Regions from separate parts of the Micromonospora sp. NPDC051196 genome, predicted to be linked through region 1. Evidence: riboswitches for the same ligand, from Rfam matches in the RefSeq annotation. Region 1 holds a riboswitch; the other holds the start of a gene.
The links. A riboswitch is a leader RNA that binds a small molecule or an ion and turns the genes downstream of it on or off. The one in region 1 is predicted to bind S-adenosylmethionine.

Region 1 (7,266 bases):
CCTTCCTGCCGACCCACTACAGCACCGCCTGGCTGGGGCTGCTCTCCACGCCGGTGCAGACCGACGACATCGTCCGTGGTGCCGTCTCCGCGATCTGCTACGCCACCGCATTCTGGGGGCTGGCGTTCTGGCGCTTCACCCGCAAGGACGTCGTCTCCTAGCGGGGCCACTCCGCGAGATCTTGGTACGACATTGCCCTCGGAGGGGCACTTTCGTACCAAGATCTCGCGGCGGGTCAGTGCTGGGGTGCCACGGGGGTTGTGGAGCGGGACGGGGTCGGGGACAGGGGGGTGGTGGGAGGTCGCTTCTTCCAGGCGCTCACGCCGACGCGGTTGGTGTTGCCGAGGTCGATCGGTCCCTCGATGGCGACCTCCTGCGTCGGCTGCCCCTCGGTCGGGGCGACCTCCAGCCGCTGTGCGTCGGTGGCGACCACGGTCGGGTCGTCGACCAGGTTGCGCCAGAGCACCGTCGCGCCCGCGGCTTCTCCTGGTGCCAGCGTCAGTGGCCGGGGCGGGAAGTCGAAGCCGGAAGTGATCTCTTTGGCCCCGAGGATCACCCGGACCCTGATCAGATTTCCGTCGCTGTCCAGTAGCCGCAGTTCCGGGTAGCCGTGCAGCCGGTACGGGCGGCTGCCACAGTTGACCAGTTCCAGGCCTATCGCCCGCAGGCCCATCGCCGCACTCACCCCGAGGTGGCTGATCCGTACGCCGTCGGCGGGGCAGGGGCACGGCGAGCCGGCTCCGGCGCTCGGCTCGGTACGCGTCGGCGGGGTGTCGGGTGTGGTGACCGGGACCGATGGTGGGGCGTCGGTCGTGGCTTGCGCCCCGACGCCACCGGAGCCGGGGGCCGGGGCGCACCCCGCGAGCAGGACGAGCGTGGCGAGCGCGCCAGCAGCACGACGACAGGGCAGCGCCCGCCGTCCACCGGACTGTCGGATAGTCGTTCCTCGAAATGTTCCCCGTATCCCGCGCATCGGGACATCGTTGCACCGAGCGATGTCGGGCGTCTTCCGGACGTCCCGTCGCCGCCATCGCGAAGCACACCCCGCCCGGTAAGGGGATTCCCGCCGAGGCGTCCTTCCGTGAACGGCGAAGACGCTGAGCGATGAGACAGCGCCCGGAAGTTTCGGCCGCTAGGATGACTTGGGAGCGTTCCCATAGGCAGAGATTGCATCGACAATTATCTATGGGCTTCCGCATTCTGGATGCCAACACCCGATCTACAACGGAGGTATCGGAATGCGTATCGACCGGTTCGGCGGCCCGGCACTGTCCCTGTTCCGCATGGTTATCGGCCTGCTGTTTCTCTGCCACGGCCTGGCCTCGTTGTTCGGCGTCTTCGGCGGTAACCGGGGCAGCGGTGAACCCGTGCCGCTCGCCCAGTGGCCCGGCTGGTGGGCCGCCCTGATCCAGGCGCTCTGCGGTGCTCTGGTGCTCGTCGGCCTACTCACCCGCCCTGCCGCGCTGCTGGCGTCGGGCTCGATGGCGTACGCGTACTTCGTCGTCCACCAGCCCGAGGCGCTGCTGCCGCTGCGCAACCACGGCGAGTTGTCAGTGCTGTTCTGCTGGTCGTTCCTGCTGGTCGCGGTGCTCGGCCCGGGTACCTGGGCGCTGGACAACCTGCTGAGCCAGCGCGGCGTGCGATCGGCGGGCATCGACACGGATGAACGCCGATCCGTGCCGGCCTGACCCTCTGCGACAGTCGATCATGCTCAAGCCTGGATCGAGTGGCCATCCGGCGGCGCTGATGCCACTCGATCCAGGAACGAGCGTGACCTGCGGAGTCTTCGGCGATCTCGCTCACAAGCTGGGATAGGCAGGCGACGGACCCGGCACGGCTGCCTAGAATCGGCAGCACAACTGCATACCTCATCCAGAGGGGCTGAGGGATACGGCCCGACGACGCCCCGGCAACCACCTCGCGCGCTCACCGTTGAGCGTCCGGCGGGGCAGGTGCCAATTCCGTCCCCGCCGCAAGGTGCGATGCGGGGAAAGATGAGAGGACTTCGACATGACGTCGACGCTCGCCCCCTCCGGCATCAACACCGCCACCAGCCCGGCCCGCGCCCTGGTCTGCCGTGCCTGTTCGGCCCGCTACCCCCTCGCTGCCCAGCACGCCTGTTACGAGTGTTTCGGCCCGCTGGAGGTCGACTACGACCCGGCCGCACTCGCCGCCGTCACCCGCGAACAGATCGAGGCCGGCCCGCGCAACCTCTGGCGGTACGCCGCTCTGCTCCCCGCCGGCCAGGATCCGGCCACCCGGGTCACCCTGGATCCCGGGTTCACCCCGTTGGTAGCCGCCGACCAACTCGCCGCCGAGTTGGGGATCACCGCCCCGCTGTGGGTCAAGGACGACAGCGCCAACCCCACCCACTCGTTCAAGGACCGCGTGGTGTCGGTGGCCCTGACCGCCGCGAAGTCGCTCGGTTTCTCCCGTTTCGCCTGCGCCTCCACCGGCAACCTGGCCAACTCCGTCGCCGCCCACGCGGCCCGGGTCGGCGTCCCCTCGGTGGTCTTTATCCCCAGTGACCTGGAGCAGGGCAAGGTGGTGACCACCGCCGTCTACGGTGGCGAACTGGTCGCCATCGACGGGTCGTACGACGACGTGAACCGGCTCTGCGGCGAGTTGGTGGAGACCGACGAGTTCGAGGACACCGCCTTCGTCAACGTCAATGTCCGCCCGTACTACGCGGAGGGCTCGAAGACGCTCGGCTACGAGGTCGCCGAACAACTCGGCTGGCGGATCCCCGCCCAGGTGGTCATTCCGATGGCCTCCGGTGAACTGCTCACCAAGATTGACAAGGCGTTCACCGAACTGGTCGAGATCGGGCTGGTCGAGGCGCCCGCCGCCGGCTGGAAGGTGTTCGGCGCGCAGTCGGCCGGGTGCAACCCGATCGCCACCGCCCTGCACGCGGACAGCGACGTCATCACCCCGGTCAAGCCGACCGGCATCGCCAAGTCGCTCAACATCGGCGATCCGGCCGCCGGCCTGTACGCGCTGGAGGCGGTCCGGCGTACCGGCGGCTGGATGGAGTACGCCGACGACGACGAGATCCGTGCCGGGGTGCGGCTGTTGGCGCGTACCACCGGGGTTTTCGCCGAGACGGCCGGCGGTGTGACCGTGGCGGTGTTGCGCAAGCTGGTCGAGTCCGGCCGGTTGGACCCGACCGCCGAGACGGTGGTGTTCAACACCGGCGAAGGGCTCAAGACGCTCGACGCGGTTGCCGGCGAGGTGGGCCCGACGCATCGGATCAAGCCGTCGCTGCGGGCCGCCCGTGACGCCGGCCTGCTCGGCTGAGCCGGCAGCGTGTAATGATCATAGAATCGTGTGATGATCATAAAATTTGGCGCGGCCCAACGGAAATGATCAAGCGATCGCCGCAGGTCGAAGTGGAATCGCGTTTCTTCAGAAATGCGGAAAACACGCCGCCGGGGACTTGACGGCGGGAACCGGGCAGCGGAAGATGCTCCGTGCGGGAGGGCGTTTCGCCGTAGACTTTCAGTCTGTACGACCCAACGCCGGAGGCGTTGTGCGATCGACCCTCCCGACCAAACGTCCGAACGGGCCAGCGAGAAAATTCGCTGGCCCGTTCGTCTTGCGGTCGCGCAGGCTGCCGGCATGACCCTCACCATCGCGCCGTTCGGGGCCGACGACTCCACGGCCATCGAGCAGGCGTACGAGATCGACACCGCCGCCTGGGCGGTGGACGTACCCGATATGCCCAGCTGCCGGCAACGGTTCTTCGGCATGATCCGGCATCCGATGCCCGGCGACGTGGCGGTGCACCTGCTGGCCCACCTGGACGGTGCGCCCGCCGGCTATCTGCTGCTCGACCTGCCGCAGTTGGACAACACCGAGAACGCCTCCGCCGATCTGGTCGTGCACCCGGCGTACCGCCGCCGAGGGGTCGGTCGCGCCCTGTTCGACCACGGCCTCGGTGTGCTGCGTGAGCGAGGGCGCGTGCGGGTGAGCACGATGAGTGCCGCGCACCTGCCCGGCCAGCCGGACCGTCCCTCGCCCGCGACCGCCTTCGCGGCCACCGCCGGCGCGGCGAACGCCCTGGTCGACGTGCGGCGGCGTCTCGACATCAGCCAGCTCGACCAGGCTCGGCTCGACTCGCTGCTGGCCGACGCCCGGGCCCGGGCGGCCGGATACGAACTGTTGTTATGGCAGGGCGGTACGCCGGACGAGTACCTCGCCGACGTGGCGTACCTGGACGGGCGGCTGCTGGCCGACGCGCCGATGGGCGAACTCGCCTGGGAACCGGAGCAGGTCGACGCCGAGCGGGTCCGCAGCACCGACCGGGCGCTGGAGGCACGCGGCCGGCGGCGCTACCACGCCGGCGTACGCCATCAGGCCACCGGGCGGCTGGTGGCGTGGACCCTGCTGGACGTCGGTGCGTCCACCGGCTGGCACGCCTTCCAGCAGATCACCATCGTGGATCCCGAGCACCGCGGGCGCCGGCTCGGCCTGCTCGCCAAGATCGAGAATCTGCGTCACCTGCTCGCCCACGAGCCTGCCGTCCGGGCCGTCGACACCTTCAACGCGGACAGCAACGAGCACATGATCGCGATCAACGAGCAACTCGGCTTCCGGGTGCGCGACCGGTGGAGCAACTGGCAGCTGTCGGTGTGACGGAAAACCGGTGGCAGGGCCGGGCGGTGGCGGGCAGGCTCGCGGCCATGGACATCGCCGTAGCCCCCTTCGACCCCTCCGACGAGGTGGCGCTGGACGACGCGTACCGGATCCGCGCGGCGGCCCAGGCGGTCGACACGCCGGACGTGCCGGTCGGTGACCGCGCCGAGTTCGGCCTGGTCGCGGCCCATCCGCCGTACGGCAACCTGATCCATCGCGCGCTGGCCCGGCGGGGTGGCCGGGCCGTCGGCTATCTGTGGCTGCGCCTGCCGCAGTTGGACAACACCAGCAACGTTCTCGTCGAGCTTTTCGTCGACCCGGCTCACCGGCGGCGCGGGGTGGGCCGGGCATTGCTCGCCCACGCCCGGGAGGTGGCCGCCGAGCACGGCCGCAAACGCCTGATCGCAGAGGTCGACGGGGTGCCGCCGGGAGAGGACCGGCAGCCGCCCGGCGCGGCGTTCGCGGCGGCGGTCGGCGCGCAGGCCGCCTTGCCGATGGTGCGTCGCCGGCTGGACACCACCCGGCTCGACGAGGCGGCGCTCACCGCGCTGCACGAGCAGGCTCGGTCCCGGGCGGCCGGTTACCGCACGATCGCATGGCAGGGTGCGGCCCCCGAGGAGTACGTGGCCGATGTGGCCCGGCTGGAGGCCCGGCTGCTCGTCGATGCCCCCACCGGCGATCTCGCCATGGAGGCGGAGCGGGTGGACGCCGAGCGGATCCGACAGATCGAGCGGTTCCAGGCGCTGCGCGGTCGACGGCGCTACCACCTGGGGGCGGTGCACGAGCAGACCGGGCGGCTGGTCGCCTGGACGATGATCCAGACCGGCCCGTTCACGAACTGGCACGCCTGGCAGGAGATCACCATCGTCGACCCGGCGCACCGGGGGCACCGCCTCGGCCTGCTGGTGAAGATCGAGAATCTGCGTCAGATCCTGGCGCAGGAGCCTGAGCTGCGAGTGATCGACACCTGGAACGCTGCGGTCAACGACCACATGGTCAGCATCAACGAACAGCTCGGCTACCGGGTGGCCGAAAGCGCAGCGGACTGGCAGTTGACCCTCTGAGTTTGTGACACGCCTCTACTGATCGCGGGGCTTGCTGTTGCATGATGGCGGGCATGACGGACACCCCGCACCCCCACTACGACAGGCACGCCGAAACCCTCAACCGCGCGCTGACCGCGATCACGGAGCGCGGGTACTGGTCCGCCTACCCGGAATCACCGAGCCCCCGGGTGTACGGCGAGACCGCGGCGGCCGACGGCAAGGCCGCCTTCGAGGCGTACCTGGGCGGGAACTTCCCGCTCGACCAGCCCACCGACGGCCAGTGGATCACCACCGAGAGCAGCCCGTTCGGCGTCGAGCTGAACGTCGCCTACCCACACGCCACCGCCGACCAGTTGGTCGCCGCCGCGTCCGCCGCGCTGCCCGCGTGGCGTGACGCCGGCCCGCAGACCCGGGCGGGCGTCTGCCTGGAGATCCTGGCCCGGTTGCACAAGAACGTCTTCGAGCTGGCCAACTCGGTGCAGTTCACCAGCGGTCAGGCGTTCGTGATGGCCTTCCAGGCCGGTGGCGCGCACGCCCTTGACCGGGCCCTGGAGGCGATCGCCTACTCCTACGCCGAGATGACCCGGCACCCGGGCACCGCCGGCTGGGAGAAGGCCGCCGGCAAGGGCGACCCGCTGCGGATGACCAAGACCTTCCACGTCGTGCCCCGGGGCGTCGGCCTGGTCATCGGCTGCAACACCTTCCCGACCTGGAACTCGTACCCGGGTCTGTTCGCCTCACTGGTCACCGGCAACCCGGTGGTCGTCAAGCCGCACCCGCGTGCCGTGCTGCCGCTGGCCATCACCGTGCGGTACGCCCGCGAGGTGCTCGCCGAGGCCGGCTTCGACCCGAACCTGGTGCTGCTCGCCCCCGAGGCCGCCGACGAGAAGCTGGCCACCACGCTGGCCCTGCACCCGGCCGTGAAGATCGTCGACTTCACCGGCTCCACCGAGTACGGCGACTGGCTCGAAGCCAACGCCCGGCAGGCGGCCGTCTACACGGAGAAGGCCGGCCTCAACACGGTCGTCATCGACTCCACCGACGACTTCGCCGGCATGTGCCGCAACCTCGGCTTCACCCTCGTCCTCTACAGCGGCCAGATGTGCACCACCTCGCAGAACATCCTCATCCCCCGCGACGGCATCGACACCGACCAGGGGCACAAGAGCTTCGACGAGGTGGCCGCCGGAATCGCCGCCGCTGTCGGCAAACTGACCGCCGACCCCGCGCGGGGCGTCGAGCTGACCGGTGCGATCGTCAACGACGGAGTCCTGGAGCGCTTGGCCGAGGTCACCAAGGTCGGCGAGACGGTGCTGGAATCCCGTACCGTCGAGCACCCGGCCTACCCCGGCGCTGTCGTGCGTACGCCGACGCTCGTCAAGCTGGACGCGGGCGACACCGCAACCTACTCGCGGGAGTGGTTCGGGCCGATCTCCTTCGCCATCGCCACCGATTCCACCGCGCACAGCCTGGAGATCCTGCGGTCGACGGTGGGGGAGAAGGGTGCCTTGACGGCGGCGGTCTACTCCACCGACGAGGCGGTGCTCGACGCCACCGAGAGCGCCGCGATCGAGGTCGGGGTGCA
Region 2 (7,266 bases), on a different contig from region 1:
GATCACCTCGGTCGCCGGACCGATCACCAGATCCGGGTGCACACCGTCCATGGTGTCCGGGTTGCCGGCCCGGCCCAGCGCCACGATCCGCCCGTCGCGCAGCCCCACGTCGGCCTTGACGATCCCCCAGTGGTCGAGCACCACCGCGCCGGTGATGACGGTGTCCAGGGCGCCCTCGGCCCGGGTGGTACGGGACTGGCCCATCGACTCGCGGATCACCTTGCCGCCACCGAAGACCGCCTCGTCGCCGCCGACACAGTGGTCGTGCTCGACCTCGATCAGCAGGTTCGTGTCGGCCAACCGGATCCGGTCACCCGTGGTCGGCCCGTACAGCGCGACGTAACGCTCTCGCTCGATCATGCTCATGACGGCACTCCGCTTCGCTGCGTGCCGCCATGAGGCTCGGCCGCACTGAGCTTGCTGATTCGCTCGCTGCGCTCGCTCATGCCGCTCCCCCCGTCACCGGCCCGACGTCAAGCGCCCCGCCACACTCGCCGCGCAGACCGGGCACGATCCGGGCACCACCCAACGGCACCAGGTCGACGTTGCGGCTCACCCCCGGTTCGAAGCGCACCGACGTGCCCGCCGGCACGGCCAACCGCTGCCCCCACGCGGTGTCCCGGTCGAAGTGCAGCGCGGGGTTGGCCTCGGCGAAGTGGTAGTGCGAGCCGACCTGCACCGGCCGGTCGCCGGTGTTGACCACCAGCAGCGTGGTCACCGGCCGTCCGACATTGATCTCCACCGGTCCGGCGGCCGGCAGGATCTCCCCCGGGATCACGGGATCGGGTGGTGCACCGTCACCAACTTGGTGCCGTCCGGGAACGTCGCCTCCACCTGCACCTCCCCCAGCAACTCGGGGATGCCGTCCTGCACGTCGGCGCGGGTCAGCACGGTACGGCCGGCGGACATCAGGTCGACCACGGAGCGCCCGTCGCGGGCACCTTCGAGCAGGAAGGCGGTGATCACCGCGACGGCTTCGGGATAGTTCAGACGCAGGCCGCGTTCGCGGCGGCGCTGGGCGACGTCGGCCGCCACGTGGACGAGCAGACGATCCTGCTCATGGGGAGTGAGATACAAGGGTGGCTCCCGGTGGGTGTCCGCGCCCCGTCCACCGCCGGCTCCGACGCCTCGACGCGCCGTCCCACGGTTCGGGGCTCGCCCGCCGGTGCCCGCCATGTGTGCGGGCCTCGGGAGTTCCACCCTCCCGGCCCACCTGGCGAGGCACCGACGGTGGCTTCTCGGATGCGGACCGCACCGCCCACCGCTGAGCAGACCGTAAGGGATCGCACGGCCGTCGGCAACACCGCTACCGACTTCGGTATATCGCGACGTCGAATAGCGCAGTATTATGTCTCGCATGGTACTGGCAGAAGGCCAACCCACCGACGACAACGACCGCCAGACCCAGCTTCTGCGCGGCGTGCTGGACATGTGCCTGCTGGCACTGCTGTCCCGCGAACCCGCCCACGGTTACGAGCTGGTGCGGCGGATGGAGTCGGCCGGCTTCAACACGATCAGCTACGGCACCATCTATCCGCTGCTGACCCGGATGCGCCGCCTCGGCCTCGTCGCCGACGAACAGCAGATCAGTCCGACCGGCCCACCCCGCAAGGTGTACGCGCTGACCGAGGCCGGACGCGCTCGCCTCGATGCCTGGCAGAACCAGTGGACCCGCTTCGCCGGCACCGTCGACGCCATCCTCGTCCCAACCGACCACAGCCCGTCCAGGAGTTGACCGTGGAGACCATCGACAGCGTCCTGTCCGAGGCCGACCGTGCATGGCGGGCCTACGGCATCAGTTCGACCGACCGACGGGTACTCGCCGCCGACCTGCGCCTCGACCTGGCCGCAGCGGCCGCCGACGGGGGCGACCCGGTGCAGTTGGTCGGCGGTGACGTGGCCGGCTTCGCCCGGCGGCTCGCCGACGAGGCCGGTGTCCGGCGCGTACGCCCGGAATACCGCCGTCTCCTCCTGACCGCGTTGGCCGGTGCCCTGCTCGGCAGCCTGCTCGGCGCCGGCATCTTCAGAGCGCTGTATCCGGTGCTCGTCAATATGATCGACATCCCCCGTTCGATCGACGTACCGGTCCAGGTCGCAGTCGTCGTCTACTACGGAGTGCCAGCCGCCGTGGTGGTGGCCGGAGCGGTCACCGCGGTTCGGCTCCGGCTGCGCGACCTGCCCCAGATCCGGAGAACCGCCCTGATGATGAGCCTGCTGCTGCCGGCAGCCGGCATCGTCGTCACCCCGATCACCATGGCGTACGCCTGGTCCACCAACTACAGCACCGCGCCGGAGGTCCTGGTCGTCGAGACTGTCATGGTGCTCGTCGCGCTCGCCGGCGCCACGGTGCTGGCCCGTCGCCTGTCGCTGCGCGAGCGCCGGCAGGCCACCGGCGCACCGCCCGATGTCGCGATCGAACCCGCCTGACGCCACCCCGGTCGACACGCACAGCGTGAGGGCCGTCATATCGGGTGGACGCTGCCCCCTCACCGGCTGCTAGCCTCGGCCGCAGGTCATGAGTGCCAGCGTGAAGCCCCGGCTTGCTGGCCGGCAACCCTCGTCCGCGCAGGGGTGCCCCGGGTGAGGACCAGGCACCGGCAAACCACCGGTGCAAGCGTGGCCTGGTTTCCAGGTCATCACGACCTTGAGGGAGACCCATGTCGTACCGCAGTCGATCCGCTCCCGTGGCGGCCTGCCTCGGCCTGACCCAACGCCGGCACGTCGACATGATGCGGGTTTGTAGCGCCGCGTGTAGCTGACCGCGCCGCCGCCGGTCACCGGGCCTTCGGGCCTCGGGTGACCGGGTCACCTCCCCCTCTGCCATCGGTTCATCCCAGCGGTCCGTCGCACGGCGGACCGTCGGTGCGGCACGTCCCGTGCCCGCCGCCGCTCATCCAGGAGACACCTGTGCGAATCCTTCCTGCCCTGACCCGGGTCGCCGCCGTCGGCGTCGCCGCCGCCCTCGCTGCCGTAACGCTGACCGCCTGCGGCTCGGACTCCACCGGCGATGCCGCCGACAACCCGTACAACCTGCTCCAGCCGGGAGTGCTGCGGGCCGGCACGCTCACCGACGCGCCGCCGAACGTGTATCTCAAGGACGGCAAGTTCACCGGGTTCGACAACGACCTGCTGGTCGCCGCCGCCGACAAGCTCGGGCTGCGGGTCGAGTTCGTCGGCACCGACTTCTCGGGCCTGCTCGCCCAGGTCAACAACCGCAAGTTCGACGTCGGCAGTTCCTCGATCACCATCACCGAGGCGCGGAAGAAGACCGTCGACTTCGGCAACGGCTACGACTTCGGCTACCTCGGCCTCAACGTGCCCGCCGGCTCGACGCTGAGCAGCTTCGCCGAACTGCCCGGCAAGCGGGTGGTGGTGGTGCAGGGCACCGTCCAGGACGATTACGCCACCACCAACGGCCTCGACCCGGTACGCGTGCCCGACTACAACGGCGCGCTCAACCAGCTCAAGGCGGGCACCGCGGACGCCTGGATCTCCCCGGCCGAGATCGGTGAGAAGACCGCCGCCGACAGCGGCGGCAAGATCACGGTGGCGGCGAAGGAACTCAGCCCGGCCCCCACGGCGTACGCCTTCGCCAAGGGCAACGACGCGCTACGTGAGGCGCTGAACAAGGCGCTGGACGAGGTCATCGCCGACGGCACCTGGACCCGGCTCAGCGAGCAGTACTACCCGGGTCGGGCGATCCCGGCCGACTTCACCCCGGGCAGCGGCACCGTGACCGCCCCGTCGGTGGCGCCCTCGGCGTCGGCCGCTTCCTGAATCAACACGACCAGCGAGCAGGGCGGAGGTTGACCCGTGGATCCGTTGCGCACCCTGTGGGAGACGTTCTTCGACTGGGATTCGATGCGCGAGGCGCTACCCGAAATGATCACTGTCGGGTTGCCGAACACGCTGATCCTGGCGGTCACCGCCGCCCTGCTCGGCTCGGCCCTGGGCATCGTGCTGGCCGTCGCGGGCATCTCGCGTACCCGCTGGTTGCGGTGGCCGGCCCGGGTCTACACCGACGTGTTCCGCGGCCTGCCGGCGGCGGCGACCATCCTGCTGATCGGGGTCGGCCTGGCCCCGCTCGGCATGCAGGTGTGGGGCCCCAACCCGTACCCGCTGGGCATCCTGGCGCTGTCGCTGATCGCGTCGGCGTACATCGGGGAGATCTTCCGCTCCGGCATCCAGTCGGTCGAGGCCACCCAGCTGGAGGCGGCCCGCGCGCTGGGCTTCTCCTGGGGCGAGGCGATGCGGAAGGTGATCATCCCGCAGGGCATCCGGCGGATCCTGCCGGCCTGGGTGAACCAGCTGATCGCCCTGATCAAGGACTCCAGCCTGGTCTACTTCCTCGGGCTGCTGGCCAGTCAACGGGAGCTGTTCCGGATCGGGCAGGACTACGCCGCCAACACCGGCAACCAGTCGGCACTGCTGCTGGCCGGGCTCTTCTACCTGGCGCTGACCGTGCCGCTGACGCACGCCGTCAACTGGATCGACCGGCGGCTACGACACGGCCGACCGGCCACCGCACCGGCGAACGACGACCCCGACGACCTCGACCTGGCGCTGCCCGGCGCCGCCGGAGGGAACCAACGATGAGCAGCTCGGTCAGTCTGAGCCTGCGCGACGTGCATCTGGCCTTCGGGCGTCACCAGGTGCTGCGCGGGGTGGACCTGGACGTGGCCCGGGGCGCGACGGCCTGCGTGATCGGCCCCTCCGGGTCGGGCAAGTCCACCCTGCTGCGTACCGTCAACCGGCTGTTGGAGCCGGATCGCGGGGACGTGCTGCTGGACGGGCGCAGCGTGCTGCGCGACGACCCGGACGCCCTGCGGCAGCGGATCGGCATGGTCTTCCAGCAGTTCAACCTTTTCCCGCACATGAGTGTGCTGCGCAACATCACTCTGGCGCTACGCCGCATCCGCAAGCTCGGTGAGGACGAGGCGGCGGCGGTGGCCCGCGAACACCTGGACCGGGTGGGACTGATTGCGAAGGCCGACGCCCGCCCGGCGCACCTGTCCGGTGGGCAGCAGCAGCGGGTCGCCATCGCCCGCGCGCTGGCCATGCAGCCGCAGGTGATGCTCTTCGACGAGGCCACCTCGGCGCTGGACCCGGAGTTGGTCAAGGGCGTCCTGGCGCTGATGGCGGACCTGTCGTCGCAGGGCATGACCATGGTCGTGGTGACCCACGAGATGGGCTTCGCCCGCCAGGTCGCCGACACGGTCGCGTTCATGGACGCCGGCGTGGTGCTGGAGGCCGGCACACCCGCAGCGCTCTTCGAGTCGGCCGAGCACCCCCGCCTGCGCCGCTTCCTCGCTCAGGTGCTCTGAGCCTGCCACGCGCACGCCCCGGTCGTCACTGTCCCGTCGGCAGCTGCCCGTCGAGTTCAGGGCAACGGGTCATGGTGTACTCCGACACCGGCGGCATCGCCGTCTTCAGCCCTTCCATGGTCTGACCGAGGCGGGCGTACGCCGCAGGGTCCTCGGGCATGCTCTTGCCCGAGGCGTCGATGGTCGCGGCGTAGAACTCGCCCAACGTCGCCACCTCGGCCTTGATCTCGGCCGGTGCCGCCGCCTTCAGCTCCTTCAGTCGGGTACGGGCCTGATCCAGCTCGGCCTTGCCCGCGCTCTCGGTGAACAGCGGGTCCATCGAGGTGGTGAAGGCCTGCACCGCGTCGCACCAGCGCTCCCCGTCACCCGACCCGGTGGTCTTCCCGCCGGCGCCCGGGTCGGCCGCCTTCCCGCCGTCGGCCTGACTCGTCGCACCCGGCGTGTCGGCCCCGCCCGAGGCGGAACCGTCCGGCTCGCTGGCACAGCCGGTCAGCAGGACACCGGCCGCGAGTACGACAAGCAGCCCCCGAATCCGTCTCATCGACTTCTCCTTCGACCTGTACAAGCTGACCGCCCCCGTCTTTGTCCGGCGTCACCCCCGGACCGGCACGCGCGACTTCGACGCCACGGTGGCCGTGTCCGGACATCGAGCAGTCTGGTCGGCGATCTTCGGGGGTGGTTCAGGAATTGTTCAGGCGGGTCCGAGCCGGCAGCGCAAGGGCGGCCGGTTCGACACCCATCTCACGCATCCGCGCGACGTAGTCCTGATAGCGCCGGTTGGCCTCACCGTGGCGGCCGGCGGACGACAGCGCACCGATCAACCCGAGGTGGGCCGGCTCGTCGTAACCGTCCTCGGCGACCAGGCGCAGATACCACCCGATCGCCGCGTCGGCGCGGTCCAGGTGCAGACACCGCTTCGCCAGCCGGTGGGTCACCTCGCGGTGCAGGGCGGACAGCAGGGCACGGGGACGCTGGACCGATGCTCCGACGATCTCGTCGTCGGCACAGAAGTCGCCGGTGTACATGGCCACCACCGTCTCCAGCCGACTCAGCAGCCGATCAACGGCCGCTGCGCCGGCCGCATCCACGATCACGTCCGGTGCCGCCGTCGTCGGGTCAGCGGTGTCGGCGACGACGGCCGCCCGGGCCGCGTCGTGGAAGCGCAACGCGTCGACCACCACGTGTGCCGGATTGAGCTGTACGGTCGCCGAATCGGTGACCAGGTAACGGTCCGCCGGATACCGCCGCTGCGGGTCGAGCACACCCCGCACAGTGGAGATCAGCACCGACAGGCGACGCAGCGCCACCTCGGCCGGGGCCTGCGGCCACAACGTGTCGGCCAGGGTCTCGCGGGCCACCGGCCTGCCAAGCTGCCCGGCCACCAGGTGCAGCAGATCGCGCGCCTTGCGGGACTGCCAACTGCCGGCCGGCACGGGTTCTCCGGCCAGCAGCACCGCGAACTGGCCCAGGGTCTGGACCTCCACCTCTGCGACCGGCGCCGGCCCGATCGCCGCCAACGGTCCGGCGACATGCCAACCGCCTTCCTGTACGCCGATGCTGCGCAGCCGCTCGTACGCGATCCGCTCCGCCACCCGGTCGCCGGCGAGCCGAGCCTGGAGCAGGGCGTTGGTGGCGAGCGCGAACTCGTTGCCGAGTTCAGCCCAGATCGTCGCCGCCTCGACCAGGTCGGCGAGCAGCCGGCGTACCGCCCGGGGCACGATCGCCTCGGGGCTGGCGCGGTGGGCGGAAAGCGTGACGAGTTCCATCGCCTCGGCCAGGCCCGCAGGATCCCGACGGCGACCGGCCTCGGCGCGGACCTGTTCGCCGTACCGAAGGGCCGTCTGTGGGTCCCCGGAGCAGAGGGCGACCCAGCCCGCGGCCAGTTCGGCGACGGTGGGCCCGGCGGAGCTGGGCATCGACAGGGCGCGCTCGGCGTGGCGGG

Region 2: it holds a riboswitch for S-adenosylmethionine, as region 1 does, so the genes downstream of both, AB0M35_RS25305 (ABC transporter substrate-binding protein) here and thrC (threonine synthase) in region 1, are expected to answer to the same signal.

The regions. Positions count from the first base shown of each region.
Region 1 is NZ_JBFBAY010000008.1:292,457-299,722, forward strand. Features, by position in the region: gene AB0M35_RS18310 (ABC transporter permease subunit) at 1-161, shown strand, start outside; gene AB0M35_RS18315 (DUF4232 domain-containing protein) at 236-973, opposite strand; gene AB0M35_RS18320 (DoxX family protein) at 1,239-1,688, shown strand; SAM riboswitch class I at 1,866-2,001, shown strand; gene thrC (threonine synthase) at 2,011-3,297, shown strand; gene AB0M35_RS18330 (GNAT family N-acetyltransferase) at 3,619-4,635, shown strand; gene AB0M35_RS18335 (GNAT family N-acetyltransferase) at 4,683-5,699, shown strand; gene paaN (phenylacetic acid degradation protein PaaN) at 5,753-7,266, shown strand, end outside.
Region 2 is NZ_JBFBAY010000017.1:80,317-87,582, reverse strand. Features, by position in the region: gene AB0M35_RS25330 (urease subunit alpha) at 1-366, opposite strand, end outside; gene AB0M35_RS25325 (urease subunit beta) at 443-778, opposite strand; gene AB0M35_RS25320 (urease subunit gamma) at 775-1,077, opposite strand; gene AB0M35_RS25315 (PadR family transcriptional regulator) at 1,358-1,735, shown strand; gene AB0M35_RS25310 (hypothetical protein) at 1,738-2,427, shown strand; SAM riboswitch class IV at 2,512-2,623, shown strand; gene AB0M35_RS25305 (ABC transporter substrate-binding protein) at 2,908-3,777, shown strand; gene AB0M35_RS25300 (amino acid ABC transporter permease) at 3,814-4,596, shown strand; gene AB0M35_RS25295 (amino acid ABC transporter ATP-binding protein) at 4,593-5,324, shown strand; gene AB0M35_RS25290 (hypothetical protein) at 5,350-5,865, opposite strand; gene AB0M35_RS25285 (BTAD domain-containing putative transcriptional regulator) at 6,005-7,266, opposite strand, start outside.